Aeoliella mucimassa: one gene and its partner. The protein of the gene in region 1 interacts with the protein of each later gene in a pairwise test. Links are inferred from orthologs where the notes say so. Each region holds a gene or a part of one and is shown on either strand. Other genes may lie near its edges. The genes, in order: Pan181_RS09760 and def.

Evidence for each region.
Region 2: the proteins of Pan181_RS09760 (region 1) and def interact in binary tests that used the Escherichia coli proteins (3 or more experiments, as listed by UniProt). The link is inferred for Aeoliella mucimassa from one-to-one orthologs.

Annotation. Positions count from the first base shown.
Region 1 is NZ_CP036278.1:2,417,531-2,432,267, forward strand. What follows is about bases 5,949-8,837. They hold Pan181_RS09760 (aspartate-semialdehyde dehydrogenase), read left to right. Parts: upstream 5,949-6,833; coding sequence 6,834-7,841; downstream 7,842-8,837. Other genes in these bases: Pan181_RS09755 (alpha/beta fold hydrolase), read left to right, coding at 6,026-6,676. Also shown: Pan181_RS09725 (aminotransferase class V-fold PLP-dependent enzyme), read right to left, coding at 1-164; Pan181_RS09730 (protein-L-isoaspartate(D-aspartate) O-methyltransferase), read left to right, coding at 260-1,477; Pan181_RS09735 (TIGR03000 domain-containing protein), read left to right, coding at 1,788-2,765; Pan181_RS09740 (IS630 family transposase), read left to right, coding at 3,012-4,100; Pan181_RS09745 (hypothetical protein), read left to right, coding at 4,163-4,912; Pan181_RS09750 (HTTM domain-containing protein), read left to right, coding at 4,905-5,894; Pan181_RS09765 (hypothetical protein), read left to right, coding at 9,002-10,174; Pan181_RS09770 (hypothetical protein), read left to right, coding at 10,357-10,920; Pan181_RS09775 (redoxin domain-containing protein), read right to left, coding at 11,111-12,013; Pan181_RS09780 (Uma2 family endonuclease), read left to right, coding at 12,176-12,838; tRNA pseudouridine(38-40) synthase TruA, read left to right, coding at 12,835-13,608; Pan181_RS09790 (IS5 family transposase), read left to right, coding at 14,017-14,737.
Region 2 is NZ_CP036278.1:856,770-871,373, reverse strand. Bases 4,109-6,864 are described here. They hold def (peptide deformylase), read right to left. Parts: upstream 5,903-6,864; coding sequence 5,315-5,902; downstream 4,109-5,314. Other genes in these bases: Pan181_RS03515 (vWA domain-containing protein), read left to right, coding at 6,084-6,864; fmt (methionyl-tRNA formyltransferase), read right to left, coding at 4,109-4,266. Also shown: Pan181_RS03550 (DUF6891 domain-containing protein), read right to left, coding at 1-394; tRNA (N6-isopentenyl adenosine(37)-C2)-methylthiotransferase MiaB, read right to left, coding at 1,379-2,878; Pan181_RS03535 (hypothetical protein), read right to left, coding at 3,004-3,183; more of fmt, read right to left, coding at 3,322-4,108; more of Pan181_RS03515, read left to right, coding at 6,865-7,046; Pan181_RS03510 (tol-pal system YbgF family protein), read left to right, coding at 7,117-8,094; Pan181_RS03505 (MotA/TolQ/ExbB proton channel family protein), read left to right, coding at 8,197-8,967; Pan181_RS03500 (ExbD/TolR family protein), read left to right, coding at 9,013-9,423; Pan181_RS03495 (hypothetical protein), read right to left, coding at 9,455-10,786; glnD ([protein-PII] uridylyltransferase), read right to left, coding at 11,414-14,062; Pan181_RS03485 (P-II family nitrogen regulator), read right to left, coding at 14,207-14,545. UniProt on the Escherichia coli protein: Removes the formyl group from the N-terminal Met of newly synthesized proteins. Requires at least a dipeptide for an efficient rate of reaction. N-terminal L-methionine is a prerequisite for activity but the enzyme has broad specificity at other positions.

The DNA of each region.
Region 1 (14,737 bases):
CCCACCTGAGTCGACTTATTCGCGTAGTCCACAATGGTCTGGGCGGTTTGGCGAGGAAGGGGCGACAGCGCGGCGTGGTCGAAATACGCCATCTGGCGGCTGGGCTCCATCGCTTCGCAGAGCAGTGCCAGCGGATCGTTTGTAGTGGTTGGTTCGGTTGTCATATCAAAAAGTTGGTCATGCGGGATTACGTGGTATGCTGGGATTGTATGCCATTATCCCTTTCTACACGAGCGACCCATTCGCCCGCCTTTCGATCATGAATGCCATAAAACTCCAGTACTTTCTCGTTCTCTTTAGCTGCTTCGCCAGCTCCATCGGTCATGCGCAGTCGCTCAGCAATTGGGAACAATTGTGCGACTTGATGGTCGACGAAGAGGTGGCCGGCGCCGGCATTGAGAACGAGCGGGTCATCGCGGCCATCCGCCGCACGCCGCGTCACGAGTTTGTGCCCCGCGCCCAACGCGCCCGGGCCTACTACGACATGGCGTTGCCGATTGGCTCGCAGCAAACGATTTCGCCGCCGTTTATCGTGGCGTACATGACCGAGCAGATCGACCCGCAACCTACGGACCGCGTGCTCGAAATCGGCACTGGCTCCGGCTACCAGGCGGCAGTGCTGAGCCCGTTGGTCAAAGACGTTTACTCGATCGAAATCGTCCCCGAACTGGGCAGGACCGCCGCGAAGACGCTCAAGCGATTGAAGTACGACAACGTGCACACGAAGATCGGCGACGGATTTCAGGGTTGGAAAGAACATGCCCCGTTCGACAAGATCATCGTCACCTGTTCGCCAGAGAAGGTCCCTGATCCCCTCGTCGAACAGCTTGCCGAAGGTGGGTTGATGATCGTGCCGGTCGGCGAACGCTACCAGCAGAACCTGTACTTGTTCCGCAAACGCGAAGGGGAGCTTCAGTCCGAAGCCCTGCGGGCGACGCTGTTCGTTCCGATGACCGGCACCGCCGAGGACCAGCGACAACTGCAGCCCGACCCCACCCGCCCAGAGGTAGCCAACGGCAGCTTCGAAACCGTGGTCGGCGAGAAAGAGCTTCCCGAAGGCTGGCACTACTTGCGTCAGGCGACGGTCATCGAGAACTCGGCCGACGCGGCCGACGGCCAGCGGTACATCCATTTCGCAAATGAGGAACCAGGCCGCGGTTGCCGTGCCCTGCAGGGGTTTGCCATCGACGGTCGCGAGGTCTCGAAGCTGTCGGTCAAGTTCCACATCCGCGGCAAGTCGATCCGCCCAGGGCAGGATCGCAACCAATGGCCGTATGTCGCGATCACGTTCTACGACAAGCGTCGCAGGATGCTAGCCACCGAGGCGATTGGTCCCTATCGCGATTCATTCGAGTGGATTCATGTGCTGCGCGACATCGAAGTTCCGGTTCACAGCCGCGAGGCGATCATCCGCATCGGCCTGCTCGGCGCGACCGGCGAGCTCGATCTCGACGGCATCGAAGTGTCGGCGGAGTGAAAAAAGCTTCATAAAATCGCACTTTTTATCTCGACAGACCAAACCTCGTGGATTTCCCACCCAGCACAATCGGCTTTACCACTCTGACCCGCGGTTTTTACGCTATTTGCTTGATTTGAAGCAATCAACTGGTATTCTTAGTTGTCTTTGTGGGGGCACTGTGCCTGGCGCGAATCGCTAACCCGTGAAGCGTTTGGGTAAAAATTCCAGCGACTCAGTTCGAGCCGCGGCGCTACACTACCGTGACCTCCGCCCTAAGCACGGTTTTGGTTTTTGATTCGACAGGTGAAACAGGGAGTACCAATTCGTTATGAAGCAGATCACCACCGCGTTCGCTCTCATTGCAATGCTCGCACTGGCTGGCCAGTCCGATGCATTCTGGGGATGTCATGGTTGCTACGGCTCGACCGGCAGCTATGGATCCTACGGTAGTTACGGCCGTACCTACACGGTTTCGTATGGCTCGTCTGGTAGCTATGGCTCGACCGGCTCCTACGGTAGCTACGGTTGCTCGGGTTGCTATGGCCACTATGGCTTGCTGGCTCGTATTCACGATCGTATTGCCGCCCGTCGCGCTGCACGTAGTTGCTATGGCTGCTACGGCTGCAGTGGCTACACCGTGTCGTATGGCTGCAGTGGATGCTATGGCTGCAGCGGCTCGTATGGCTCGTCTGGTAGCTACGGAACTTACAGCACACCGACCTACATCGAAACCACGACTTCCGATTGTGGTTGCGCCGACAACACGCCGGCCACCAAGTACGAGTCGTACGCTTCGACCACCACCGGCAGCGGCACCCTTCGCGTGGAAGTTCCCGCCGATGCCAAGGTGTACGTGAACGACTACCTGACCACCAGCACCGGCACCGAGCGTCAGTTCGTGTCGCACGGTCTTGAAGCTGGTCGCAGCTACTCGTACGACGTACGCGTCGAGTACGAGCGTAACGGCGAAACCGTGACCGAGTCGAAGCAGATCACGCTCATCGCCGGTGGCGAAGAGCTGCTCGCCTTCTCGGCTCCCGCTGCGGTGGAAACCGTCGCCACGACGCTCAAGCTGAACGTTCCCGCTGAAGCCAAGGTAACCCTGGCTGGCGCTGCCACTCAGCAAACCGGTACCGAGCGTGAGTTCGTGACCACCAAGCTGGCTGCTGGCCGCGACTGGTCGGACTACAAGATCGTGGTGGAAGCCAACGGTCAGAAGCAAGAGAAGACCATCACCCTGCACGCAGGCGATGTGACCTCTCTCGACTTCCACTTCGGCGAAAACGCCCTGGCGCTTCGCGACTGACTCAAGCCCAGCCGCCGACGCCCTCGCAGGCTCGGCCTGGCAACAAGTCGACCCAGCCACCCTCGACCGCATGGTTGAGGGTGGCTTTTTTTGTGCCGAAACCGCAGGGCAGGGGGGTGGGCTACATTCAGCCAGCCAGGTCCCGCATAATTGGCCTTGGGGTAAGCTAGGCATTTTTGGTAGTTATACGCATTCTAAAGAAGAGCTGCGCGCTTTCTATTGCGCTTTCCTATTCCCCCCATCATAATGCGACTTTCCGAGAACATGGAGGTCGCGATGAAAGTGGCGGGGCATCTTCCGCTTGCGGAGTTAAAGCGATTGGAGCGTGTGGAGAAGAACGTCAATCGCTCCAAGCGGTTGCGGATTCTGATCTTAGGTCACGAGGGCTGGACGGCCCCCGCTGTGGCAGCCGCTGTTGGGCTATCGCGACGGGCGTGCCAGGAGTGGGTCGCCCGATACAATCGACACGGGCTGGCGGGGCTGGACGACCACCGCGGTGGGTCGTTGAACCTGCCACTCACAGCCGACCAAGAGCAGACGTTTCGTGAGCGTCTCGCGGCAGGGCCAACGAGCGAAGACCTTGTCTGCTCGTTGCGGGGCAAGGACTTCCAACGCATCTTGGCCGAGGAGTTCGGCGTGAGGCGGTCGTTGCCTGCGGTGTACTGGCTGCTACACCGATTGGGCTACAGCTACCTGCGTCCCAGGCCGCGTCATCGCAAAGCAGACCCTGAAAAGATCGAGGCGTTCAAGCGGGAGTGGCCTGAGCGAATCAAGGAGATCGCCGCGGAGCATCCCCATAAACAGCTGCGGGTCTACTTCCAGGACGAATCACGGTTCGGACAGCAGGGGACCAACACCAACCTGTGGGCCGAGCGGGGCTCCCGACCGACCGCCGTCCGTCAAACCGAATACGAATACTTGTGGGTGATTGGGGCGGTCTGCCCGGAAACCGGACACGCCGAGGGCCTGCTGAGCCCGCAACTGAACACGAAGATCATTAACTCGTTCTTGGAATCGTTCTCCGAAACGATCCCCGAGGGCGAGCACGCCGTGATGATCTGGGATGGCGCCGGCTTCCACACCAGCAAGGCAATTCAGGTCCCAGAAAACGTGTCGCTGGTGCAACTGCCGCCCTACAGCCCTGAACTTAACCCAATCGAAAACCTCTGGCATTACCTCAAAAGCCACTTCTGGAGCAACCGGGCCTACGACGACTACGATGACTTGGAAGAAGCGGCCATGACCGCATGGCGGACCGCCGTGCTCAACGAAGAACTCATCAAAACCGTCTGTGCCGCCCCGTATGTTGATGGCGGCTCAAACGCGCAGGTTTAAATTAGAATGCGTATTACTCCTTTCTAGCGTTTCTGGAGCGACACGAACCTGGTAGGCAAAGCATGAGCACCGGCGGCAAGAAGGAGGAAGCCCCTCCCAAGAAGAAGCGGTCGACCGACGATTCGGCGGAGCCGACCGAAGGTCCGAGCCTGTGGGTTCGCGTCCTGCTGACTCTGGTGCTGGCGTTCCACGTGTTCATCATCTTCTTCTATCCTTTCGCTTACAGCTCGAAGCCTTCGCCGACCGCCACGGCGATCGCCCGCTCGCCGTGGCTTCGCTGGTATGCCGAACCGCTCTATTTGAATCATGGCCATGGTTTCTTTGGTCCCGATCCCGGGCCGAGCATGATCGTGGAATACGAATACCAGGTGGTCGACGACAAAGGTCAGGTCATCAAGCAAGGCGAAGGGGTACTGCCCGACGCCGATCGCATGTGGCCGCGACTGCGGTACCACCGTTACAAAATGCTGGCCGATCAAGTGGAGATGCCTCATCCCGATATTGCCAATCGCCGACCGTACGTGCTCACGCGTTTCGCTCAGCAACTGGTTCGCCAGTACAATGCTGAGTCGGTAACGGTCACCGAAAAAGTAGTGGGCATCGTCCCTTACGAGGAATGGCTTGGCCAACCCGATCTGGCAATCGAAGGACGCCCGATCGACGACCCCCAACTCGTTCAGCAGCAGATTCGCATCACGCAAACCAAAGCCGATGTCGAAGCAGCCGACGCCAAGCTATTGGGCTCGGCCGAGGAGACCCCCGCGCCCGGAACTCCTGTCGAGACCATTCCCGAAGGAGTCCCCAATGAATAGCCTGCGCGATGCTCTTGGTGAGTACTGGTGCGATGTGTGGGACGCCTGGAACCGATTTTGGTTTACCGCGGTCTCGCCCAACACCCTCTCCGCGATTCGTGTATTCGCGGGAGCCATGCTGTTTTACACCCATTTGGTGTGGTCCCGCGACCTCTACTCGTTCTTCGGCCCCAACGGGTGGTTGCCAATCGACTACTTCCGCGTCGAACATGGACCCGCGGCCGAAGGAGAATGGCCCAGTTTCGCTTGGACACTGTTCCAACACCTGGAATCTCCCTGGCTGATCTGGCTGGTGCATATCGTTGCGCTCACCTGTTTCTTCCTGTTGATGATCGGACTGTTCAGTCGATGGGTCGCAGTGCTTAGTGCTTTTTTTGCCATCATGTATGCGATTCGCGTTACCCCCGGGGCGTACTTCGGCCTCGATAAGGTGAACTGCATGCTCGCGCTCTATCTCATGCTCGGGCCGTGCGGCGCCCGTTACTCGCTCGACCGACTCTGGCGCATCCGCTCCGGCGGCAGCAGCGACGTGCTCGATAGTTGGTCGGCCAATCTGGCGATTCGTTTGATCCAACTTCACATGTGTTCGATGTACCTGTTCGCGGGACTCGGCAAACTCGAAGGCGTTACCTGGTGGACAGGGGAGTCCATTTGGCTGTCGATTGCCAATACTGGCTATCAGTCGATCGATGTCACCTGGCTCGGCCATTTTCCGTGGTTGCTCCACCTGCTGGCCCACTCCACGGTATTTTTCGAACTGTTTTATCCGTTCCTCATTTGGCCACGGTTCACCCGTCCCTGGCTTTTGGCCACAGCCATCGGCATGCACCTGTTCATCGCTCTGTGCATGGGCATGATCACGTTCGGGCTGGTGATGCTTATCGGCAACCTGGCATTCGTCTACCCCAGCACGGTCTGCAAGGTGATGGACCCCCTCGCCCGACGAGTCACCCTGTTCGTGCTGGGCGAGCAGACCGAATAGCAGCACCCCCCACGAATTGCGGGATACATGTCTCACATGGCAGCACCCGCCGAGCCAGGAACGTCGCTGCGAATATGCTACGCTCGCGTAAGTTTCGTGAGAGCTAATTCGCTTCCTTTCGTGATTATCGCATGTCGATCGACTCTCCTCCAATCTGCTTACTGCCCGGCGTGGAGAAGAACTACCCAATCTACTGTCGCATCTCTCCTTCGCTGCGGAATGCCAGACACGTCGAGTACCCCTCCGTTGAACGGGGGGAGCGCTTAGGCGAGTTCGCCGCGCGAGTCGCAGATTCGCTCCCACAAGCATCGATCCTCGTAGGTACCTCGTTCGGCGGAGTGCTCGCTCAACAAATCGCCAGCATCTTGCCAACGCGAGCTTGCATACTGATCTCCAGCATCCGTGGCCCGCATCAGCTGCCATTCTTCTACCGCCTTGGTCGACTAGTGGGACACGCTGGCACCATGCGGGTGCTCGGAGCCGCAAGCGGTCTCGGGTCCACTCTCCCCAGTAGGTTTCACCACCGCTGGCGGGCGAGCGTCGGGCGTTTGTCGCTCTGGCATCATTGGGCGATGGCATCGCTCTGTACCTGGAACCCTCCCGCTCCTGCGATGCTCCCGCCGATCTGCCAAATCCATGGCACCTGTGATACCACGTTTCCGATCCGCCATATCGACGCCGATGTCGTGGTGCAGGGTGGGCGTCATGCATTGCCGGTTTCGCATCCGCAGGAGGTACTTCAGGCGATTCACTGTTATGTCCAGCAGCTCGATTCCGGTTAATCGCCGGGATTTGGCCCCCATCATCCGCTAGTACGAACCGCTCAGGCAATTTATACTGGTCGATCCCTCTGTAACCCCCGAACCAGGGCAGGGCAGGGGGTGTCACTCGCTTCATAGCGGGTGCAGGTCGGTTTTCTGTTGCTTTGGGAGCTTTTCCGTGTTCGATTCGATTGCCATCGTAGGTGCCACCGGTGCGGTGGGTAAGATTATTCGCCAACTGCTTGTCGAGCGTGACTTCCCCTATAAGAAGATCACCTTCCTGGCTTCCGCCCGGTCGGCCGGTACGACCATCGAGTTCAAAGGCGAGCAACACACGGTCAAAGAACTGACCCCCGAAGCGTTCGACGACATCGACCTGGCGATCGGCAGCACGCCCGACCCCGTGGCCAAGGACTTTGTGCCGTGGGCCAAGGAGCGCGGCTGCGTGGTGGTCGACGAAAGTGGTTTCTGGCGGATGGATCCCACGGTACCGCTCGTCGTGCCGGAAGTGAATCCCGACGCCGCGCTGAGCCACACCGGCGTGATTGCTAGCCCTAACTGCTCGACCACCCAAATGGTGCTGGCGATGAAGCCGCTTCACGAAGCCGGCAAGATCCGCCGAGTTGTGGTCAGCACCTACCAGGCGACCAGCGGCGCCGGCGTTGCCGGCCAAGCCGAGCTGGTCGACAGCAGCCGCGCTGCCCTCGAAGGCAAGCCAGTCGAGAACAAGACGTTCGCCCACTCGATCGCTTTCAATCTGATTCCGCAAATCGGTTCGGAAAAGCACGAAGGTTACACCTCGGAAGAAATGAAGATGGTGTTCGAAACGCAAAAAATCTTTGGCGACGATTCAATCAAGGTTTGCCCCACCTGCGTGCGGGTGCCGGTGAGCAACTGCCATAGCGAGAGCATCCTGGTCGAAACCGAGAAGAAGATCACCGTGGCCGAAGCCCGCGAGTTGTTCGCTGCCACGCCTGGCATCAAAGTGATCGACAACCTCTCGGCCGGCGAGTACCCGATGCCCAAGGACTGCGACGGCGACGACGCCACGTTCATCGGCCGCATCCGCGAGGACCTCTCCTGCGAAAACGGCCTCGCGTTCTGGTGCGTGAGCGATAATCTCCGCAAAGGCGCGGCCACCAATGCGGTGCAAATCGCCGAACTGCTGGTAGCCAGCAGCAAGTAATCGGGCGCAAGTCTGGTGCTAGCAAAACGCACCAGACTCCCCCTATTACCTCCGGCAGCAGTGCCCGATTGGTACTTTGCGAATAGATTCCCAATTTTCCCACACGTGGGAAAATTGAATCTCGCGCAACTCTACAAAACCAGCGGTTTTCACACCGAAATAGATTCCCATTTCCCAAAACGCATCGAGTGGGAATCTATTTTCACGCTGCGCACTTATCGCAAGTCGTTTGTAGCCATCTACTTACATCAACACCTCCGCGATAGTTGCCCAAAATAGATTCCCACCCATGGGAAACTATTCTGGGTTGAGAGTTAGGGGTTGGGAGTTGGAAGTTAGAAAGGATAGTAGGGTGGGTCCAGGAGCTTCCAGCGACGCAGCCCCACCACCGCATTACCCACACGCGCAGCAGTGAACGCCCACGCAAGCAACCCTTCGCCTGCGCGTTGCTAGAAGTTCGATCTCACGAAAAGCGTCACCTCACACAAACCTCCAATCACTAAACTCCTATAGCCGGGAGCTGATAGCCCCCTCCACCTGTCCATTAGAACACCATCGGTGGCCAATTGCGAGTGAAAAGCTGGAAAATAGCAAACAGGCAGTAGGCGAATGATATTTTCCCTCCCACTCACAGCTATCGAGTACCAGGCCGCTCTCTCCGGCTAGCTCCGCCCGAAAACCAGTAAGTGGGGCCGAGTTGGTTCACAGCCGCTGAGAACGAAGTCAACCGGCTGCAAATGGTAACTCATGGAATTGCAGTCAGAGGAAACACCACTGCATCAGAACTGTTCGAGCAGCTTCTGCTCTCCCAATTCAGTAGCGAGCCGCCTATCGCATGAAACCAGGATGTCTACGTGGGGCCGCGGCGACTTTGCCGCTATTTGTATTGACTGGCAGTTGGATGGGGATAAGATGTTTCCATGACAAAAGTATCGTCGTTAGGTAAAACTGTTATCGTCGTATTACATGACACAAGCGAATGCATGTATCATCTTCCTGTCTTTAAAGTACGATACGGCGGTGCGTTGTAGACTTCGTGTTACCGGGCTAGGAAGAAAATTTTCGCTGCTCCGATCAGAAGGTACTCAGACAACCTAGAGACGCTTCGTGATTTTGTTTCACTAGTCCACCCCGTTTTAGACCAAGCACACAAGGACGCGTTGGGATCGGACCCGAGCGCATTCGCGCCCGCACTGCTCGCAATCTCATCGCTCGCCTCCGAAGACCTCCAGCTGGATGAGGAGTTCAAATCGAAGCTTACAAGTGAGTTTGATGGAGACATCCATATAGAAGTTTCCGAAGATGGTGACCACCAGAAATCTGCTAAGATCAGCATCGATGGGCCTGGAGAACATGCCTTCGACGAGCTAATGAAGAAACTGACTAAGCGTTCCTACCAAACGGGGCTCCTTTATCAAAACTCTCTCATATCGCTAGTCAGTTCAGCCGAGTGGTTTCTGTCACAGCTACTCCATCTTTTTTTTGAGAAGTACCCTGATGCGGCACAAGTATCAGACAAGCAGTTGCCCCTGAAGGAACTGCAGACAATCGGATCTGTGGATGAGGCACGCTCCTATCTGATTGACCTACGAATCGAAGGTGTATTACGCGGTAGCTTCAGCGATTGGACAAGTTTTCTGAAGGATACACTCAAATTGTCGATGGGATACCTGAGTGACTTCGAAGACAACCTAATAGAAGCTTGCCAGCGCAGACACCTCCTCGTTCATAACGGCGGGATTATGAATAAGATCTACCAGAACAAAGTGCCGGAATCAGTGATGTCGAAGGTTCCGGTTGGTATGCCCATTCAAATACTTCAGGGATATCTTGATCAGGCAATTGACAAATTTGAACGTTTCTTATTGCTAGTTGCGTTCGAACTATGGAAGAAAATAGCACCGGATGATGTTGAAAGAGCAGGTGTAATTCTAGAATTGAGCTACGACCACTTGTGTGCCGAGCGTTGGCAAATCGCGGAAAACTTGTCGTACTTTCTTGCCGGCGACATGAAGCAACCTGAAATCGCCCGCCTGACCGCACGAATCAATTATTGGCAAGCGTTGAAATGGCAGGGCAAATTCGAGGATAAACGGCGTGAGGTGGAAGATGAAGATTTTTCCGCCAAGGAGGAGAAATATACTCTGGCCCAAGCAGCGCTTCTAGATGATGAAGACCGGTTTTTCCAGATACTCCCCGGCATACTTGAATCAAATAAACTCACCTATGAAGATCTCAATGAATGGCCATTGTTCAGGTCAATGCGTGATACAGATACTTTCAGAAACATATATGCCGCCGCGCCTGAGGTAAACGCCATAGATCCCCAATAGCAATCCGTTGCACATGGAGTTCCGGGCCGCACGGGGTCATAAATCAATGTCGTTCGACGCGATCCGGTAAACATAACAATTCTCGCTAATGGAATCCAAAACATGTCGATCAACTTCACCAGCTTGCTAATTTTCATTGGGATTTACGTCCTTCTCGCAACTCTCCGCGAAGTCAGAAGCAAATGACGGATAATACACTTGCAATTGAGTCCGCCATTACCCGCGCAGGCTACATAAACACCGTCCTCGTTGGCGGCGTTTTGTTTGCCGCGACTGTCTGTCTAATCAGAAACCGCAAGAAAGATGAATTCGAATTGCTTGGCGTAGAAATGCCCGTCAAATTCTTCCCTACTCTTTCCATGGGATACACGGTTGCACACATCTACTGCACATACTTGTTTTCGCAACTCTGTTGCACACTCGGGATGAACCTGGATGTGTGGAATGCCTTGACCTATAAGGGACCATTCATCTTTAATGGAATGCTGCCTCGTAACGCAATTTGGTCACTCGAGTTCAACGGCATATCCATTCCTATGTTGACGTCAATACATACCCTTGACCCAACCCTTTGGCTATTCTATTCATTTATTGCGATCGTGTATTTTGGGTTTCTAGCCTCAGCATCAGTCGCTGGCTATTCCAAACGAGCGTCGCACCTTCTCGCGGCGACGCTTGTTTTTATAAACTGGCTAACTGGATCGGTATGGGCAAATTCGGCCAGCTTGCTTCAAGCAACATCGTAGATCACAAGACAACAGAATATGAACCGAAGCGGCCAGCACGACGCAGCCAATCCACCGAGTATCTATGCGACGCATCATCGACTCCTTCAGGAACAAGCGACCAACTCCTCTCCTCCTGCAAATCATTGACCTTAGTATCGCCCGAACCTGGGTGGCTGGCAAGCTTCGTGTCGAACTCCTAACCGTTCGCCTACTTAGCCAACTCCCGATCCAGCAGCTTGCGGAGCTTAGGAATCTCCTCCTCCCAGCCGCCGGTCCATTCGTAGGCGATCACTCCATCTCGCGAGATTAAAAAGGTCCGGGGAATCGCCTGGGTGGCGAACTGGTCGTACACCGCGCGGTCGGGGTCGGGCGCTAGGGGGAAGGTCCATTCGTGCTGCTCTTGGTAGGGCTTGAGGATCTCGGTGGTCTCTTCGCGGCCGACGACGTACAGGCGGAAGTCGGGGTGGTGTTGGTAGTCGTCCCACAGCGTTTGCAAGTGAGGCAATTCCGTCTGGCAGGGGCCGCACCACGTGGCGAAGAAGTTCAGCACGACCACCTTGCCTCGCAGTTCGTCGGAACGAATGGCAACACCGTCGAGGGTGGTGAATGCAAACTCGGGCACCGGGTCGCCAATGGTAACGAGCGTGCCGGGCTGGTTGTCGTGATGGATGACGGTGAGGTAGGGGAGCAGCAGCGTCGTGACGTGCGGGGCGAGGCCAATCGTTAGCAGCACGATGGCCAATAGCGACCGTCCTAAAGTTTGGCGACGCTGGGGACCGCCCGGCGAGAAGACCGACTTCGCCGCGCGGACGAGGGCCACGCTCAACCCCATCGCGAGCAGCAGGGCGGGCACGCCAAACAGCAGGGTGGAGAGTGTGGTCCTCTCGTGACTGTAGAGGCCCACCATGACCGACGCCTGCATGCCGAAGTAGATGGCGAACACCACCAATGAGAACAACGCCCGCCGCCATAACGTGCGACGGCGCGACTTATTCGACGGCAGCAGGGCAAAGATGGCGAGAATCACCGCCAGGCAGAGCGCCACGATGGCAGCGGTGGTCATTACCCAGTCGGCATAGACAAACACGCGAAACGCCTGATGGGGATCCATACTCGCAGCTCCTGAAGGGCAGGGGGGCACCCCCGAAATGATAAGCTCCACGGCCAATGCGGGACACCAGCCACTCTAGCCCTTCGTTGGCGGGTGAGGATTCTTGGGGTAAAATAGAGTGAACGTAAGAAAGGGACCCTGCCGCCCCCCACTGAGTGAACAATGTCAATCGCCCACGAAAACGCTGCCACCAACACATCCGCGATTCCCTCCCTGTGGGAAAACGGCATCACTCTGCAAGGGGTAAGCTGGGAGACTTATGCGAAGTTCGTCGATAGCCTCGGCGACCGACGGGTGTTCGTAAGCTACGATCGTGGTTTGATGGAGATACAAACGGTGAGCCCTTCGTACCCACACGAGTATGGCATTGACCTGCTAGTTTCGCTGATTCACGTGATTCGGTTCCAGCGAGGGACGGCCATTGCGGGTGGAGGTTCGACAACGCATCGCCGCGAGGATCTTGAACGAGGCGTGGAACCTGATGCTTGTTTCTGGATTGAAAATGAGCCCAAGATGCGAGGCGTCAAAGAACTCGACCTCAATGAAGTGCCGCCCCCCGACTTGGTCATCGAAGTCGATATCCACTCCAGCTCCGTCGACCGTATCGAGACCTTCTGCAAACTGGGTGTTCCCGAAATCTGGCTCATTCGTGACGAGCAGCTGTACTTCCTCGTGGTCGATGGCGATCAATACGCCGAAGCGTTGACGAGTCGCAGTTTTCCGTTTGTCGATTGTGCTTCAGTAAACGAAGCCCTCAAGGCAATTGAAACACTTGGCGAGAGCGAAGCCCTAAATCAGCTCCTAACCAAGCTCAAACTGCGGTGAACGAATCTGCTCCCCCTCCGATGCGCTGGCTAAAACTCACCGTAGCCTACGATGGCACCGCGTACGCGGGGTGGCAGTTTCAGCCGAACGAGCCGACCGTGCAGGCGGCGTTGGCCGACGCCTGGCGTGCGATAACTGCCGAGGACGCGACGCTCACCGCCAGCGGGCGGACCGATGCGGGGGTGCACGCCGTGGGGCAGGTGGTCGGCGTATCGACGGCTAGCCAGTTGCCGCACGAGCGACTGCGGCAGGGGCTCAATGCCAAGTTGCCGGACGACATCGTGGTGACCGAGGTGGTCGACGCGCCGGCCGGATTCCATGCAACGCACGACTCGCTGCGCAAACTTTATCGCTACCAGATCCACAACTCGCGGGTGCGGCCGCTGATGGACCGGCGGTATCGCTGGCACTTGCCACAGACCCTCGACGTGGCGGCCATGCAAGCGGCGGCAGCGCACCTGGTGGGCCGGCACGACTTCGCCTCGTTCGAGACCACTGGCTCCGAACGCAGCTCGACGGTGCGCACGATTATTCGGGCCACAGTAGAGCAGGGGGGCAGCGGAGGGGAGCAAGTCGACATCGAAGTGGAAGGGGATGGCTTCCTCTACAACATGGTCCGCGGCATCGCCGGCACGCTGGTCGAGGTCGGCCGCGGCGCCCGCCAGCCCGACTGGATGCTCGAAGTGCTCGCCGCCCGCGACCGCCGCGCGGCAGGCCCAAATGCACCAGCGTTGGGGTTGGTGCTGGTGCAGGTGGTTTACGCGGAGTGAGGAATGGGAGTGGCAGATTTCATTGGAGGCATCGACTGCGATGGGGTGGAAATCCGATTGGCTATACCAACTTGTCTTTTCTGAAATCGAATCCGTTTGGCAGAGGGCGCAACGATACGATGAACAACTTGGGCCCCCGCCGGAAGAAATGAGAGTGCGAGAGTTTCGTGAAGCCGACTGGGATGGACCTCACTGCAAGGGGCAAGTGTCAAATCAGTGGCTTTGCAACCCCAATGGGTGGGAACAAGTTGAGCCATTTGACTACCAGGCGCCAACAACGCGAAAAGCTTACTACAACTTCGGCTCGGCAAACTTCTCTATCGATTGGCCTTGTTGAACAATTAGTCACAAACCTCCGTAAAAACTAACGTGGAATGGAACCACGTACCTTTTTTACGGAGATCGAACATGGCTACGAAAGAAAAACGAACCTACAAAGTCACGAACTGGAAGGAGTATAACAAGTCGCTCATCGAGCGTGGAAACATCACTATTTGGTTTAGCGACGAGGCGTTGGAGAACTGGGAACATCCTAACGACCAGACAAAAGTCGGTCGCCCTTTTGTCTTCAGCGATACGGCGATCGAGTGCTTGCTGACGATTCGCGAACTGCTGAAACTTCCCTATCGGCAGACTGAGGGATTCGGCCGCTCGCTGGTGGCGATGTTGGGCGTCGAGGCAGCGATTCCCAATTATTCTTCGCTCGCCAAGCGAGCCAGCAAGCTGAATGTTTCGCTCGATATCGCTAACAAGAGGGGCGACATCGATATCGTGGTGGATAGCACCGGCATGAAAGTGTTTGGCGAGGGCGAATGGAAGATGCGGACGCATGGCAAGTCGAAGCGGCGGACATGGCGGAAGCTGCATTTGTCGGTGAATCCTGACACCCGCGAGATTGTGGCGGAGATTTTGACCGAGAACAGTTGCCACGATGCCGATGCGGTTCCCGAAATGCTGGAGCAGGTGGAGCAGCCCGTAAAAAAGTTTCACGGCGACGGTAGTTACGACAAGTGGAAGGTTTATGAAGGGCTGGAATCCGAAGGCATTGAGCCGGTGATTCCGCCGCAGCACAACGCCAAGATCAAACAACATGGCAACTCTGCGGAGGAGCCTTTGCCCCGGGACGAGG
Region 2 (14,604 bases), 1.6 Mb from region 1 along the record:
TCTCGTTATAAAGCCCCGTACCATCTGAGGCCATGTAGCCGTAGTTTTCGACGGCGCGAATCCCCGTTTCATTCAGTTGCTCAAAGGCAGCGGTCAATCGATCGTTGTCGGTCGTAGCGGGCCAGGTTGCAGTTGCTTCCTCTAATTCTTTCTTGGCGGTTTGCAATATCTCACTTATTTCCGCTTCGACAGTATCGGGGTTGAGCCCTGAGTCTGGCTCGTCACTAGCAATCTCGTGAAAGAAATCGTGAATTTCTTTCCCTGAGTAGAACCCCGACCTAAACATTGCACTAACTGCTTGCTCAAGCCCTTCGTCATACAGAACTAGTTCGAACATTGCATTATGCCCAGACACCCCCCACCAGCGTCCATCAGCGGCTTCCATTTTCTTCATGCACGGCGTGAAAACTTGGCGTGCAGAGAATAGAGGACGCACGAAGATGACATTATAAGAACACTAGGTCGTGTTGACATTCATGCCAAGCTGATCATGAGTGACGCCAGGCAGAGGAATCCATCGTAGTTTCGATCAGTTTTATCGTATCGTGTAGCGACCCTACGGTAGTGTTTTAACCGGTTGAAGAACCGCTCCACGACATTTCGGAGTTTATAGCGTGTGCGATCGTACCTTTTCTGTCGAAACCCACGGCGAGTCGGAATCACCGGCTTCGCGCCTTGGCGACGAATCTGATCGCGAAACCAATGGCAATCATACCCTTTGTCGGCGACGACGTATTCGGGAGTTAGTCCTTCCAGCAGCGTTTCTGCTTGGTGCATGTCGTGTCGGTTGCCACCCGTCAAAGTCAGACGAACCGGGCGGCCATCGCCCGTTACCGCGGCGTGGACTTTCGTTCCCCAACCTCCGCGCGAGCGGCCCATGGCTTCGCCACCGAGCCCCCTTTTACGCCCGCTGCGTGTTGATGGGCTCGGACCGTTGTCGAGTCGAGTAGCAAGTGCTCCAAGTCGGGCTCTTCGCCCAGAGTCTCCAAGACTTGCCGCCAGACGCCACGCTTGCACCATCGATTGAAACGCTGAAATACCGAATTCCAAGGGCCAAAGCGAGTGGGAAGATCGCGCCACGGCGCGCCTGTGCGGGCGATCCACAACACCGCGTTCACGAACCGACGATTGCTCGCCGCGGTTCGACCGGGATCGCCGGATTTGCCAGGCAAATGGCCTCGAATCTTCAACCATTGTTCGTCTGTCAGTTCGTGCCGTCGCATCTATTCGCTCCTCCATGAGCAGGTAGGGGACGACACCGTGATACCATTTCGACAAAATCTACGCTACATAAATGTCAACACGACCTAGTCTACGCTAATAAGCACTAATCTCATCCTATCAGCGACGATTAGCGTTCATCAGCGGTTACCAACCCTCAGCTCAACGTCACCAACTCCGGCGTCAGGTGCTGGGTGACTACGGAGCCGAACAGCGTGTGGGCGTTGGCGTCGTAGATCGCAATGTCGATGGTCTCGCCCACTTGCCGGCGGTTGCCATCGAACACCACGATGCGGTCGCACATGGTCCGCCCTGTGAGTTGAGTCTGTTGCCCTTGTGGGGCCATCCCATGGCCTTCCCCTCCCCCTTGCGGGGAGGGGCTAGGGGAGGGGGTAATTTGCTCGTTGGCGTTTTGCAGTTCAGCTTCCTTTTTGATTGCCGCTTTACTGAGTCCTTCCACCAGCACCTCGACCTTGCCGCCGAGGAAACGTTGGTTGTCTTCCTCGCTAATTTCGTTCTGCAGGGCCAGCATCTCTTGATTACGAGCCCGCTTTACCGCGTCGGGTACGTCGTCAATCATGTGCTGGGCCCCCTTGGTGCCGGGGCGTTCGCTGTACTTGAAGATAAAGCTGTTCTTGAACCGCGACTCGCGGACCAGGTCCATCGACATCTGGAAGTCTTCGTCGGTCTCGCCGCTGAAGCCGACGATAAAGTCGCTGGTGACCGCCACGTTGGGAATCATCTCGTACGTGCGGGCGAGCATCTCGCGGTACTCGGCCACGGTGTAGCCGCGGCGCATAGTCTTGAGCTGGGCGTCGCTGCCGCTCTGGGCAGGCACATGCAGGTACTTGCAGCACTTTGGCAGATCGCGAACCGCGATCAACAGATCGTCGGTCATATCTTTGGGGTAGTTCGTCACGAACTTGATGCGATCGATCCCCTCGATGTCGTGCAGCGAGGTAATCAGGTCGCTAAAGCGCGTGGTGGTTTCGCCTTCGGTGTATTTGTAGCTGTTCACGGTTTGCCCGAGCAGCGTGATCTCTTTGCAACCCTCGTCGGCCAGCTGGCGGGCTTCGGCTAGAATGTGCTGCGGCGACCGGCTTTGCTCCGGCCCGCGAACACTCGGCACTATGCAGTAGGTGCAGAACTTGTCGCAGCCGATCTGAATCCGCACGTACGCCTGGAACGGAGTCGGCCGCATCGTCGGATCGCGAAGCGGGTCGAAGCTCTCATGGCTGCGAGTGATGTTCTCGCGCGAGCCATCCTTGCGGCCCAGGCTCACTTCGAGCTGCTGCCCGCTCCCTTGCTGCACCTTGCGAATGAGCTCCGGCACCTGATGCAACTGGCCAGGGCCGACCACCAGGTCGACGTACGGCGCCCGCTCAAACACGGTCCGCTGGTGATTCTGAGCCATGCAGCCGATGACGCCGATCACCTTCTCGGGATTCGATTGCTTGGCGTTCTTCAGTCGTCCCAAGGCGCTGTAGATTTTTTCTTCGGCATGCTCGCGAACACTGCAGGTGTTGAAGATCACCGTGTCAGCGGCGGCCGAGTCGCTCGTCAGCTCGTAACCTTCTTTACGCAGCGCGGCAACCACGAGCTCGCTGTCGAGCACGTTCATCTGACAACCGACGGTTTCGATATACAGCTTGGGCATAGGGATGGCAGGAGGGGGCTCAAGGGACAACTAGGAACTTGGAATGTGCGATTCGGGGGGGGCCGTTCAGTGGCCGGCGGCTACTCGCGTGGCAAGCCTGACGCCTTGCGGCGACCGACATCCGCTTAGGCCCGCCGGTTCGCCTTTTCGGCATTGGTCAGCTCCGCTTCCCGGCGGCGATGGGCGTCGAATTGCTCTTTGACTTTTGCTAACAAAAAGTCGCGACGGGACCGCATCATCCGCACCAGCGACGCAATGGCCACCCAGACGCCGATAATTAGCAATATGATGTCCCGACGATCCATCGCGGCAATCCTTGCGGTGGGGCACAAAATCCAGTCGGTCTATGGTACTCGCCCAAGCGGAAAGGCGAAAGGCGAACTAGCCAAAACGCGAAAACCAGCCCACATCGCGGCCGCGTAGTGCTCGATCTGCCAATCCCCTTACTCCGGCGAACCTGGCTGGTTCACAAACCGCCCGCCGCTGTACCCCCGCAGAAAGTCGGCTGCCGCCATGGCCCGCTTGCCGGCTGGCTGCAAGTCGATGATCTCGAGCCAGCCGTCGCCGGTGGCGACCAGCAGCTGATTGCCATCGGTGATAGCACTGCCAGGCTCGACCGACTCGGCCCGCTCGACCAGCTGCACCCGATCGATCACCACCCGCAGTGGCTCACGACCCTCGATTTGCCAAAACCCATACGCCCGCGGCCAGGGCGACATCGCCCGCACGCGGTTTTTGATCGCCGCGGCCGAGTCGCTCCAGTGCAGCTCGCCATCCTGCTTGGCCAGCCGAGGGGCTTTGCTCCGCTCGGCATGCACTTGCTCCACCGGCTCGGCGGTGCCATCCGCCAGCTTGGCGACCACCTCCACAACGGCCTCGGCTCCCAGTTCGGCCAGCCGCTCCTCGAGCTGCCCGGCCGTCTCGTCAGGATCAACCGGCACCCGCTGCTGAGCCAGGCACGGGCCGGCGTCGAGCCCCGCGGTCATCTGAATCACGGTATTGCCAGCGACCGGGTCGCCGTTGAGCACGGCCCACTGCACCGGCGCGGCCCCCCGGTACTTCGGTAGCAACGAGCCATGCAGGTTGATGCCCCCCAGCCGCGTGGTGGCCAGGGCGGCCGGTTTGAGGATCTCGCCGTAGTCGCACACCACCAGTAGGTCGACGTTGAGCGACTCGAGCCGCTCGACCGACTCCGGCAAGTTCACACTCTCCGGCGTCCACAGCTCGATGCCCAGCTCGACGGCGGCCTCGTGCATCGGCGGCTTGGGGGCATTCTTCCGCCCCCGAAACGGCCGCGACACCACGAGCGGCACCGAGTGCCCCGCCGCCACCAGACGACGCAACGTGGGAACCGCAAAAGGACCAGTGCCAAGCATTAAGAGTTTCATTGCGACGGGAGCGGGGTTGGGGATGGATACCACAAAGTCACGAAGGTCACAAAGAAAATTGGAACCGCTGATCGACGCCAATAAACTCTATCAGCGAAGATTGGCGTTCATCAGCGGTTCCCCTTGTTCTTCATGCGCTACGGGAATTGAAAACGCACGAAAACGATTTTTAGGAACACTAGGTCGTGTTGACATTCATGCCAAGCTGATCATGAGTGACGCCAGGCAGAGGAATCCATCGTAGTTTCGATCAGTTTTATCGTATCGTGTAGCGACCCTACGGTAGTGTTTTAACCGGTTGAAGAACCGCTCCACGACATTTCGGAGTTTATAGCGTGTGCGATCGTACCTTTTCTGTCGAAACCCACGGCGAGTCGGAATCACCGGCTTCGCGCCTTGGCGACGAATCTGATCGCGAAACCAATGGCAATCATACCCTTTGTCGGCGACGACGTATTCGGGAGTTAGTCCTTCCAGCAGCGTTTCTGCTTGGTGCATGTCGTGTCGGTTGCCACCCGTCAAAGTCAGACGAACCGGGCGGCCATCGCCCGTTACCGCGGCGTGGACTTTCGTTCCCCAACCTCCGCGCGAGCGGCCCATGGCTTCGCCACCGAGCCCCCTTTTACGCCCGCTGCGTGTTGATGGGCTCGGACCGTTGTCGAGTCGAGTAGCAAGTGCTCCAAGTCGGGCTCTTCGCCCAGAGTCTCCAAGACTTGCCGCCAGACGCCACGCTTGCACCATCGATTGAAACGCTGAAATACCGAATTCCAAGGGCCAAAGCGAGTGGGAAGATCGCGCCACGGCGCGCCTGTGCGGGCGATCCACAACACCGCGTTCACGAACCGACGATTGCTCGCCGCGGTTCGACCGGGATCGCCGGATTTGCCAGGCAAATGGCCTCGAATCTTCAACCATTGTTCGTCTGTCAGTTCGTGCCGTCGCATCTATTCGCTCCTCCATGAGCAGGTAGGGGACGACACCGTGATACCATTTCGACAAAATCTACGCTACATAAATGTCAACACGACCTAGTGTTCCCCCCTTTCGCCTAAGTCCGGGCCTTTTCCAGCTCGCTCCACAGCTCGGCGACTTGTTCTTCGGTGGGGGCTTCGCCAGTGTTCAGGCGGCTTTGGAAGTCGATCTCGAATTCATGCACCAGGTGTCGCACGTCGGCTAGTTCGCCATCACTCAGGCGGTCGATGAACAGGATGCCGTCGAGGTGGTCGGTTTCGTGCTGCACCACCCGCGAGGCGAAGCCGTCGAGGTCGGCCACAATCAGGTTGCCCGACAGGTCGTACGCTTCCAGATGAATCGCGTTGCTACGCACCACGTCGGCGTGCACGCCTGGCAGGCTCAGGCAGCCTTCGTTCCCCTTTTGCTGTCCCTTGGCCTTCGAGATCACCGGGTTGATCACCACCTGTTCCTGGTCCCGCTGCTGGCTGTCGCCGGTCGGGTTCATCACGAACAGCCGGTACGGCAGATCCACCTGATTGGCAGCCAGCCCCACCCCTTCGTGCTCGTACATCAGGTCGAACATCTCCTCCACCCAGGCCTTGAGCTGCTTGTCGACTCGCTTGAGCGGCAGGGACTTGTGACGAAGCGTCGGATGCGGGTAATGGATGACGGAAAGCGACATATGCTCAGGGGGAATGGGGAAAGTGGGCGGGGAAAACCGTGATTATACGAAAAACATCGCACCGATGGCAGCCTTGCAAGCAGCGAACTTGCGTTGACCCTGCTGGTGAGCGATTCTAGAATCCCAGCGGACCGGGCGTTTGCCGACCTTGCCTATCGACTTTACCCTTTTCTTCTCGCCCATGTATCTCGACACCGCCGAAAAGCGAGCCATGATCCCCTCGTGGATTATTTCCACGTTGATCCATACCGCCCTGATTACGCTGCTGCTGTTCTGGATTAGCCGCATGCCGCAGGGCTCGGCCGAGGTCACCTCGCGAGACATCGGCATCGTGCTCAAACGCTCCACCGCCGATGGAGTGAAATTCGAAGGCGAGGACGATAACCTGGCCGACCAGAATTCCACGAACAATAGCTCGAACCCCACGCCGAGCGATCCGGTCGAAGCCCTGCCCGAGATGACTGCCAATAGCAATTCGGCGGAGTCGCTGCCGGAACTGCCGGATGCGGTTGGCACCATTCAGGAGTCGGGCGGAAGCTCCACCGCGGCGGCCGAAGCCGGCGGCACCACCGGCGGCGTTCATGGCGACATCGGCGACAAAGCGGCGGTGCCGTTCTTCGGTGTCACCGGCACCGGCACCAAGTTCGTCTACCTGGTCGACCGTTCGGCCAGTATGGAAGGCCCCCCTCTGCAAGCTGCCAAACAGCAGGTTGGCGAAAGCCTGAAATCACTCGACGAGATCCACCAGTTCCAGATCATTTTTTTCAACATGCATGCGTATCCGATGACCATCAACAACCGCCAGCGCGTCGCGTTTGCCACCGAGCAAAACAAGACAATCGCAGGCAAGCAGGTGCTCGGAGTCACGGCCGCGTTGGGTACCGATCGGATCAACGCACTCAAGGAAGCGTTGCGACTAGGGCCCGACGTGATCTTCTTTCTCACCGACGCGGATGGCCCGATGTCGGCTGGCGAACTCGACGAGGTCGCTCGCATCAACCAACGCTACAATGCCATGATCTGTGCTGTAGAGTTCGGCGTCGGCCCCGATCCGCGGCGGAATAACTTCCTTCGCGAGCTGGCCAATCGCACCGGCGGCCAGTACTGCTACGTGAACACCAACAGCCTGCGATCGAGTCCCTAACCACACTGGCCGCCAGGCCAGGTGAGCTTACCTTCCAAGTTTTGCTGCTGTGCGTCCCCCGCTGAGAAACATGAATCGAATCCTGTTTGCCATCGCGCTACTGCTCGCCTCGCCCGCGGTGGCCGACACCGTAACCCTGACCGGCAGCGACGACGGTGCCGGGCGGATCATGGTCGACGGCCAGGTGGTCGATTACACCGGCAGCAAGCTCACCATCAAGAGCGTTGCCGGCTCGGAACGCAGCTTCCCCGCATCGCGTGTGGTGAAGATCGATACCAAATGGCCCGACGGCTGGCACGACGCGCTCACCGCGATCGACGCCCAGAAGTATCGCGAGGCGGTCGACCTGCTGGCCAAGGCCGCCCGTACCGATAACCGTCCGTGGGTTCGCCGGCTGGCGATGCAGCACCTGATGCACTGCTACGCGGCGACTGGCGACTACATGACTGCGGGGCGGTTGCTGGTGGAACTCGCCAGGAGCGATATCGCGACCCCCGCGCTGGCCGAGGCCCCACTGGCCTGGTACGCGGACGACTCGATCCCTGCGGCCGCGACCAACGAATGGCTCGACAACACCGAGGTGCCGATCGCCCAGCTTCTAGGTGCGAGTTACGCGCTGGCCACTGCCGAGCGAGGTCGGGCCGAGCAAGCCATCGACAAACTACTGAAGTCGCCCGATCCATCAATCGCCTGGTTGGCCGAAATGCAAAGCTGGCGGCCACAGATCGTCACCGCCAAGGCCGACGATGTCGCCCGCTGGGAAACCCGGGTTCGCCAAGCCCCCGAGTCGCTGCAAGCTGGCGGCTGGCTGGTACTCGGCGACGCCCGGCGGCAACTCAAACAGTACGATCCCGCGGCCCTCGCGTACCTGCGGGCGAGTATGCTCGCCAAACCGCAACCGCAGTTGGCCGCCCACTCGCTCTGGCGGGCCTCCGAGGTGCTGCGGCTGGCCGGGCAAGTGGAGGAAGCCACCAAGCTGGCTCGCCAGGTGGTCGACGAGTACCCGCAAACTGCCCCCGCACGAGAAGCCCAAGGTGTGTTACACTAAGCCGCGTTGCACAACCATGTTTGTTTTGGGCGGTCGACGACTCCCCCCGACGACGGGCGGCCACCGCTCGTTGTAAGCACTGCTAAACAAGGACGACTTAGCTTGCCTCGCCATCTTCTTCTACTGCTCACCACGTTGGCCACCGCTGGAATGGCCAGCACCAGCTACGCCCAGAACGACGGCGCAGCTCAGCAGCCCGCCGCTTCGGCCGACTCGTTCATCGATATCATCTTCTCCGGCGGCATCGTCGGTTTCCTGATCGTCTCGCTGCTGGTGCTGCTATCGATCGCCGGCATGGCGCTGGCCGTCGAGCATCTGCTGACGATTCGCCGCAAGAATCTGATTCCCGACGAACTGGTCGCCGGACTCACCGAGAGTCTCGCCCAAGGACAGGTGGGACACGCGGTGCAAAAGTGCGAATCGTACCCCTCGGCCTTGGGAGCGATGACCAGCGCGGCCCTGGCCGAAGTCGAAGCCGGTTGGCCCGCCATGGAGAAAGCGATGGAAGAAGAAGCGGCCGAACAAGCGGGGCGGCTGTTTCGCAAGATCGAGTACCTTAGCCTGCTCGGCAACATTGCTCCGATGGTGGGACTGCTCGGCACCGTGGTCGGTATGATTCTCGCCTTCCGCGAAGTGGCCGACACCCAAGGGGCCGCCCGCGCGGGGCAACTCGCCTCGGGCATTTACCAGGCGCTCGTCACCACGGTCGGCGGCCTGCTGATCGCCATTCCGTCGCTCGCTGCGTACGCGGTGTTTCGGAACCGGGTGGATGGCCTGATGGCCGAAACCGTGTCGACCACCCGTCGCCTGCTGGTGCCGGTGAAGAAAATCCTGCTGAAACGCCAGAACAACCAACCAGGGCAATCGACCTAGTCGCCCCTTTGCTATCAGCACGTCGTTGCCCACGGTTCCCTCACGATGCGAAACGATCAACATCGCAAACCGGTTTCGATGAACATGACGCCGATGATCGACGTCGTGTTTCTGCTGATCATCTTCTTTCTGGTTAGCAGCCACCTAGCACAACAAGAAACGCAGATGGAACTCGACCTGCCGACCGCCAGCACTGGCGACGAGTCGGTAGAGACCCACACCGAGCGGATTACCATCAACCTAAAAGCCGATGGCACCGTGCTGCTCGGCGCGAGCGAAGCCACTCTGGCGGAACTCGACACCCGCCTGGCCTACGAACGGGGCCAAGCTGGCCGCCCGCTCGAAGTACGCATCCGCGCCGACCAGGGCATCGCCTTCGGCGAGGTCAAACCGGTGCTAGTCGCGTGCGCCAAAGCTGGCATCTGGGACGTATCGTTCGCCGTGACCGAAGAGTAGCTGCCGAAGAGTAGCGGAGCACTTCGGCCGGTTAAGCCGCTTTGGTGCGTGGCCAGCGGTAAAGGGCGAACGCCAGCAGCGATGCCGCAAGCAGTCCACAAGCACCTGGCTCGGGAACCGGCAGGGTCACTACCCAACTAGCGTATTCCCCGTCCGGATTCACACCGGCACCAGCGATGGTTTGCCCGTTGGCGGAAATCGCCGCGGCCGAAGTGAGTGTCCAGCCTTCGAGCTCCTCGGCCAGGCCCCATTCGTCCGAGAGCCAGTCTTGCAGAATGTGAAGCTGACCATCACGCCAAATGACGGCTCGATTGTCGAGAAGTAAGTCTGTTTGCATGTCCACATTAACGAAGAGCGGGTAGTCCTTGACTTCGAGGATGGCATTTCCGACGATTGTCCCCCCGTCGCCAGAAACGCCGATTGCCGAGCCCGACTCGAATCCAGCCGGCAGTGGCAACTCGCTGGCAATACCATCGCGCCAGACGGTGGGCACCGATAGCCTTATTTGGTTGGATGTCGACGGCAAGTAGTTGTAGGAACTGCCAATAACCGCGGTTCCATCTTCCGACAAGCGGGTAACACTTAGATGCTCGTTCCCCTCCACTGGCGTCAACTGGTACGATTCCCCCGAATCATGCCAGACTGCCGCTCGTTGCGACCATTCATTCGATGCTAGAACCGAAAGCACCAAGGGATTCACTATCGATAGGAAATAGTCCGAATCCGATAACAACATCGTTGTACCATCACCCGAAACTTGGGAGGGAATGAAGTTCACCTCGGGATCCACCACGGGAGCGGGTTGCAGGCCAGTCTGCTCCGTCCATACAAATCCACTGGAACCATGGACACCGACAATCACTCCACCGTCCGACGACATGGACGAAGCACTTAGATAGTCCCCTACGACGATATTGTCGCGCAGGTAGTTTTCTCCCTGCGGGGTCGATAGGTACGACTCATAATGACGATACTCGCCAAGCAGCAATGCCTGCTGGCCGTCATACGAAAGATCGCGTACCGATACAGGTGCGCCACCGATATAGGTGTCGGTGCGGGGACTCCCTTCGAGTATCACTCGCTCCCGATCTTTTAGCGAATAGGCAAATCCACCCGATCCGCAATCAAACCTGGCACAATCATAGATCGCCCCGACTGCGTGACTCGAACCGGCGACCACCGTCCCGTCGCCTGAAATGGCCGTGATATTGTAAGAATTCGAAAATATCGAAGACGCGTGGCCTAACACCGTTTGGTCGTTGATGGGAATAAACTCGGCAGCATGGCTGGCAGACGCATAGCCGGCTGCGATAAAGATAAGTCCCCAGACGGTCCACGAGCGATCGCGTGATGTTGTCGACATGGTTTGCCCCAAAAGGTTAATTGCGCTCTTCCGCATTCACTTCTTCACACTAGTACCGGGACTCGCCGGTGTCAATAGACATTGCCGCGTCGGCGACAGCATTCCTCTCCCCGGGGGACATGCTTTTCCAGGGGGGTAACGGGTGACTCTCGCTCGGCCAAGTGGCCAAAAATAACGCTTGCAATCGCGTCTTCAACTGCTCTAATAGATATACACCTGAACCCTACCGTTCTTTGACAACTCGCCTGCTTCCCTCTTCTCGCAAACCTGTTCGGGGCGTGCTTCGACTTGCGTATTGCCCCCACTCGAAATCGCCTGGGGGCAAAACCGACGCCCCCAAAAATGGAGGCTTTGCCGTAAGTCGTGCTGCGACTGGCACTTAGGACGACGGGTTTGCTCGCCAAGAAGCGAATAAAGCCCCCACGAATCGATGTTCGCCGTTAGCGAGTGGGGGCAAAATCGTAACCTACTGCGACTGCACGAGTTACGACGATTCGTTTAGCCCCCACCTGATCGCGTGGGGGCAAAACCTCGGTTGAGTGCGGAATGGCTCGCCGGTGAAGCGACTTGCTTGTTGAGCAACTTACCTGCTGAGCGAATTGCTTGCTGCGGTATTCGCCCGCTGCGTTACTTGCTTGCAGGGGCTGCTTCGATGACTTCCATCATTCGCAGGTAGATGCCATGCAGCCGATCGTGCCCTGCTGGCTTCGACCCATTGCGCTCGGTCACGTAGAACACGTCGACCACCTGGTCGAGGTGCGTGCCGATCTTGGCAAAGCGAATGCTGAGGTTCATCTCGTGCACCGCTCGGGCGAGTTCGTACAACAGCCCGATGCGATCGAATGCAAAGACTTCGATGATGAGACTGTCTTCGGAGATGTCGGTGTTGAGTCGCACTTCCGACTTAAGGGTCGATAGCTCTTCCGCGTCGTTATGGGCGTCTTGTCCCCAGATGCGGCGGAACTTCGGCGGCTCGTCGGAGTCGATCGCTTTGACCATCGCCTTGCAGAGTTTCTCGAGACGCTCTGGCGCGCTCGGCTCTTTGCTATCCTTGTGATCGGTGTCGGTCGCCTGGAAGCGAAGCAACAGGATGTCGTCGTGCAGCGCGGCGGTCTCGGCGGCCAGGATGCTCATGCCTTGGCTCCGCAGCACGCCGGCCATGGCCGAGAAGATACCCCGCCCGACGCCTTGGCTCACACCGGCAATGAACTCGACGGTTTTCGACTCGGCAATGTAGTTGGCGAACGCGATGCCTTGCCGCTCTTCGAGCGTGGCAAAACTGCGCAGCGCCTGAGCGATGGTTTCCGGCGCAACGGTCGTGACGAACGACTCGGGCAGCCCGCGGAACATTTCCTCGTACCAGTGATCGTGCTGTTCCTGCTGCTTGAGCTGACTCCAGACCGCGTGCCGGGCGGCCTTGCGGCGAGGCAACTGCTCGACGTCCGGCGTGTCGGTAAGCAACGCCCGGGCGCGACGATGCAACTCGCCGAGCACGTTAACCTTCCACTGGTTGAGCACGCCGGGGCCGACTGCCGCCAGGTCGGCACAACTCAATGCGTAGAGCATGTCGAGCTCTTCGGGAGTCTCGATCTTGCTGGCAAACTGCCGCACGTAGTCGGCGTTGCTCGTATCGTGCCAGAGCGCTGCGTGGGTCATCCACAAATGCTTCTGCACCAGCCTGGCAGCCAGGGCGGTTTCCTCGTCGGTCAGGTTGAGCCGCGGCCCGATACGACGGGCGATTTCGGCTCCGGTTTCACTATGGTCGCCTGGCAAGGCCTTCCCCAGATCGTGCAAGAGCAACACCAGATGCAACAACCACTTTCGCGTGAGCTTCCGATACACATGCCCCGCGTGGTCGCTCCGCTCGCCGAGCTTAGTCGCCTCGCCGACGGAGCGAATGCAATGCTCGTCGACCGTGTACTTATGATAACGATTGAACTGCAACAAACAGCGCGCTGCGGTGAAATCGGGCAGCACCTTTTCGAGGATGCCAAGCTCGTGCATCCGCCGAAGCGCTTCGACCAGCAGCAATGGGCTGTCGAGCATCTCGCGAAACCGCCGCACCGCCAGCGGCGTGAGTTCCATCGAATACGCTGGTGCGGAGCGATAAACGTGGTACCACGTTTCCTGGGCGATGCGTTTGTCGTACAAGCGCGCCAAGTCGACCAGCTTGATCGCATCCTCCAGGTTCTTCGCCAGCTTCGTGGTGCCAAGCTGCGTGGCCGAGATCTCCCGCGTGCCCATGCGGAACTCGGCCGACAAAGCTTTGCTAAGCATCGGCTCGAGCACCCACGACATCACCGGCGGCGGCGACACCAGGTCGCACATGCGGGTGGTCAGGAACGACACATGGCTGGTATGCCGAAAGTAGTCGCTCATGAACAGCTCGACCGGCAGCATCGCTCCTTTGTCGCGAATCTGGAACTTCTCGGCAATGCGTTTTTGCTCGGTGCGAGTCAGCACGTCGCTGCCGCTGTTGGAGCCGAAGTGCATCTCGTTTCGCACATGCAACAAGTAGCTTTGGGCCGACATCAAACGTCGATGATCGAAATTCGAAATCACCCCTTTTTGCAACAAGCGATTGGGATCGGACTCGCCGCTTTTGGCAAACCACAACCAACGCAACAAATGAATATCGCGAAGACCACCCGGCGTGCGCTTGATGTTGGGCTCCAACAGATAAACCGTTTCGCCAAACTTATGACGCTCTTCCTTGCGAGCCATAATGAACTCGCGACAGAACGCGGTGCCGCGACGTTCGACCATTTGCTGGAACGTCCGGCGGAACTCCTCGAACAGCGGCAAACTGCCGATGACCAAACGCGACTCGATGAGCGACGTACAGATCACCGTATCGCTGCGGGCCAGGCGGACCGCCTCGGCAACGGTTCGCAAGCTGTGCCCAGGCTTGAGCCCGGTGTCGAACAGGTCCTGAGTGAGTCGCTGCGTGAACTGCCGAACGGCATCGTCCTGAGCCCCGGCGTACAGGATCATAAGATCGACGTCGGAACAAGGTGCTTGCTGCCGGCGACCATAGCCGCCTACCGCGACCAGCGCGACCCGCTCGCGGAGCTTCTTGCCTTGGTCTTCGGGCATGCTGTCGAGCGAGGCTTCGAACAGCTTGAGCAGCACCTGGTCGATCACCGACGAAATGCGGGCGCAGACCTGCACGCTAGCCAGCCCCGAGTCGTGCAACCGACGAACTTCCTCCAGTCCCGTCTGCACTTGCTCGCGGGCGACGAGTACCGTGTTGCGGAGTCGAATGGAAGAAGCCATGTCGCAGGTGGATATTTGGACGGGTTTACTCGGAGCGCGGATCGCCTGAATTCACTCAAACGTAGCTCACGCAGGGCGCGTCGCACACGGTTGCTGCTCCCCCACAGAGCCGCTGCGATCCACAAGATCAAGACAATTGGGCGATTACAACGCCTCGGTGCCAGTTTCGCCAGTACGGATGCGAACCGTATCGAGCAGTTCGGATATGAAGATTTTACCGTCGCCGATTTGTCCCGTTTGAGCGGCATGCATGATCGTATCGATTGCCGACTGCAGACGTTCGTCGTCCACGACGACTTCGATTTTGACCTTCGGCACGAAGTCGACCGCGTACTCGGTGCCGCGGTACATTTCGGTATGGCCTTTTTGGCGACCAAAGCCGCGGACTTCGGTGATGGTCATGCCGACCACCCCAAGCTCGGAGAGGGCGTTCTTTACGTCTTCCAGTTTATAGTGGCGAACAATCGCCTCGATTTTCTTCATGTCCGCTACTCCTCGAAACGGGAAGGCTTGCCAGAGCGGGTGCCCTGGGTCCGTTTAAT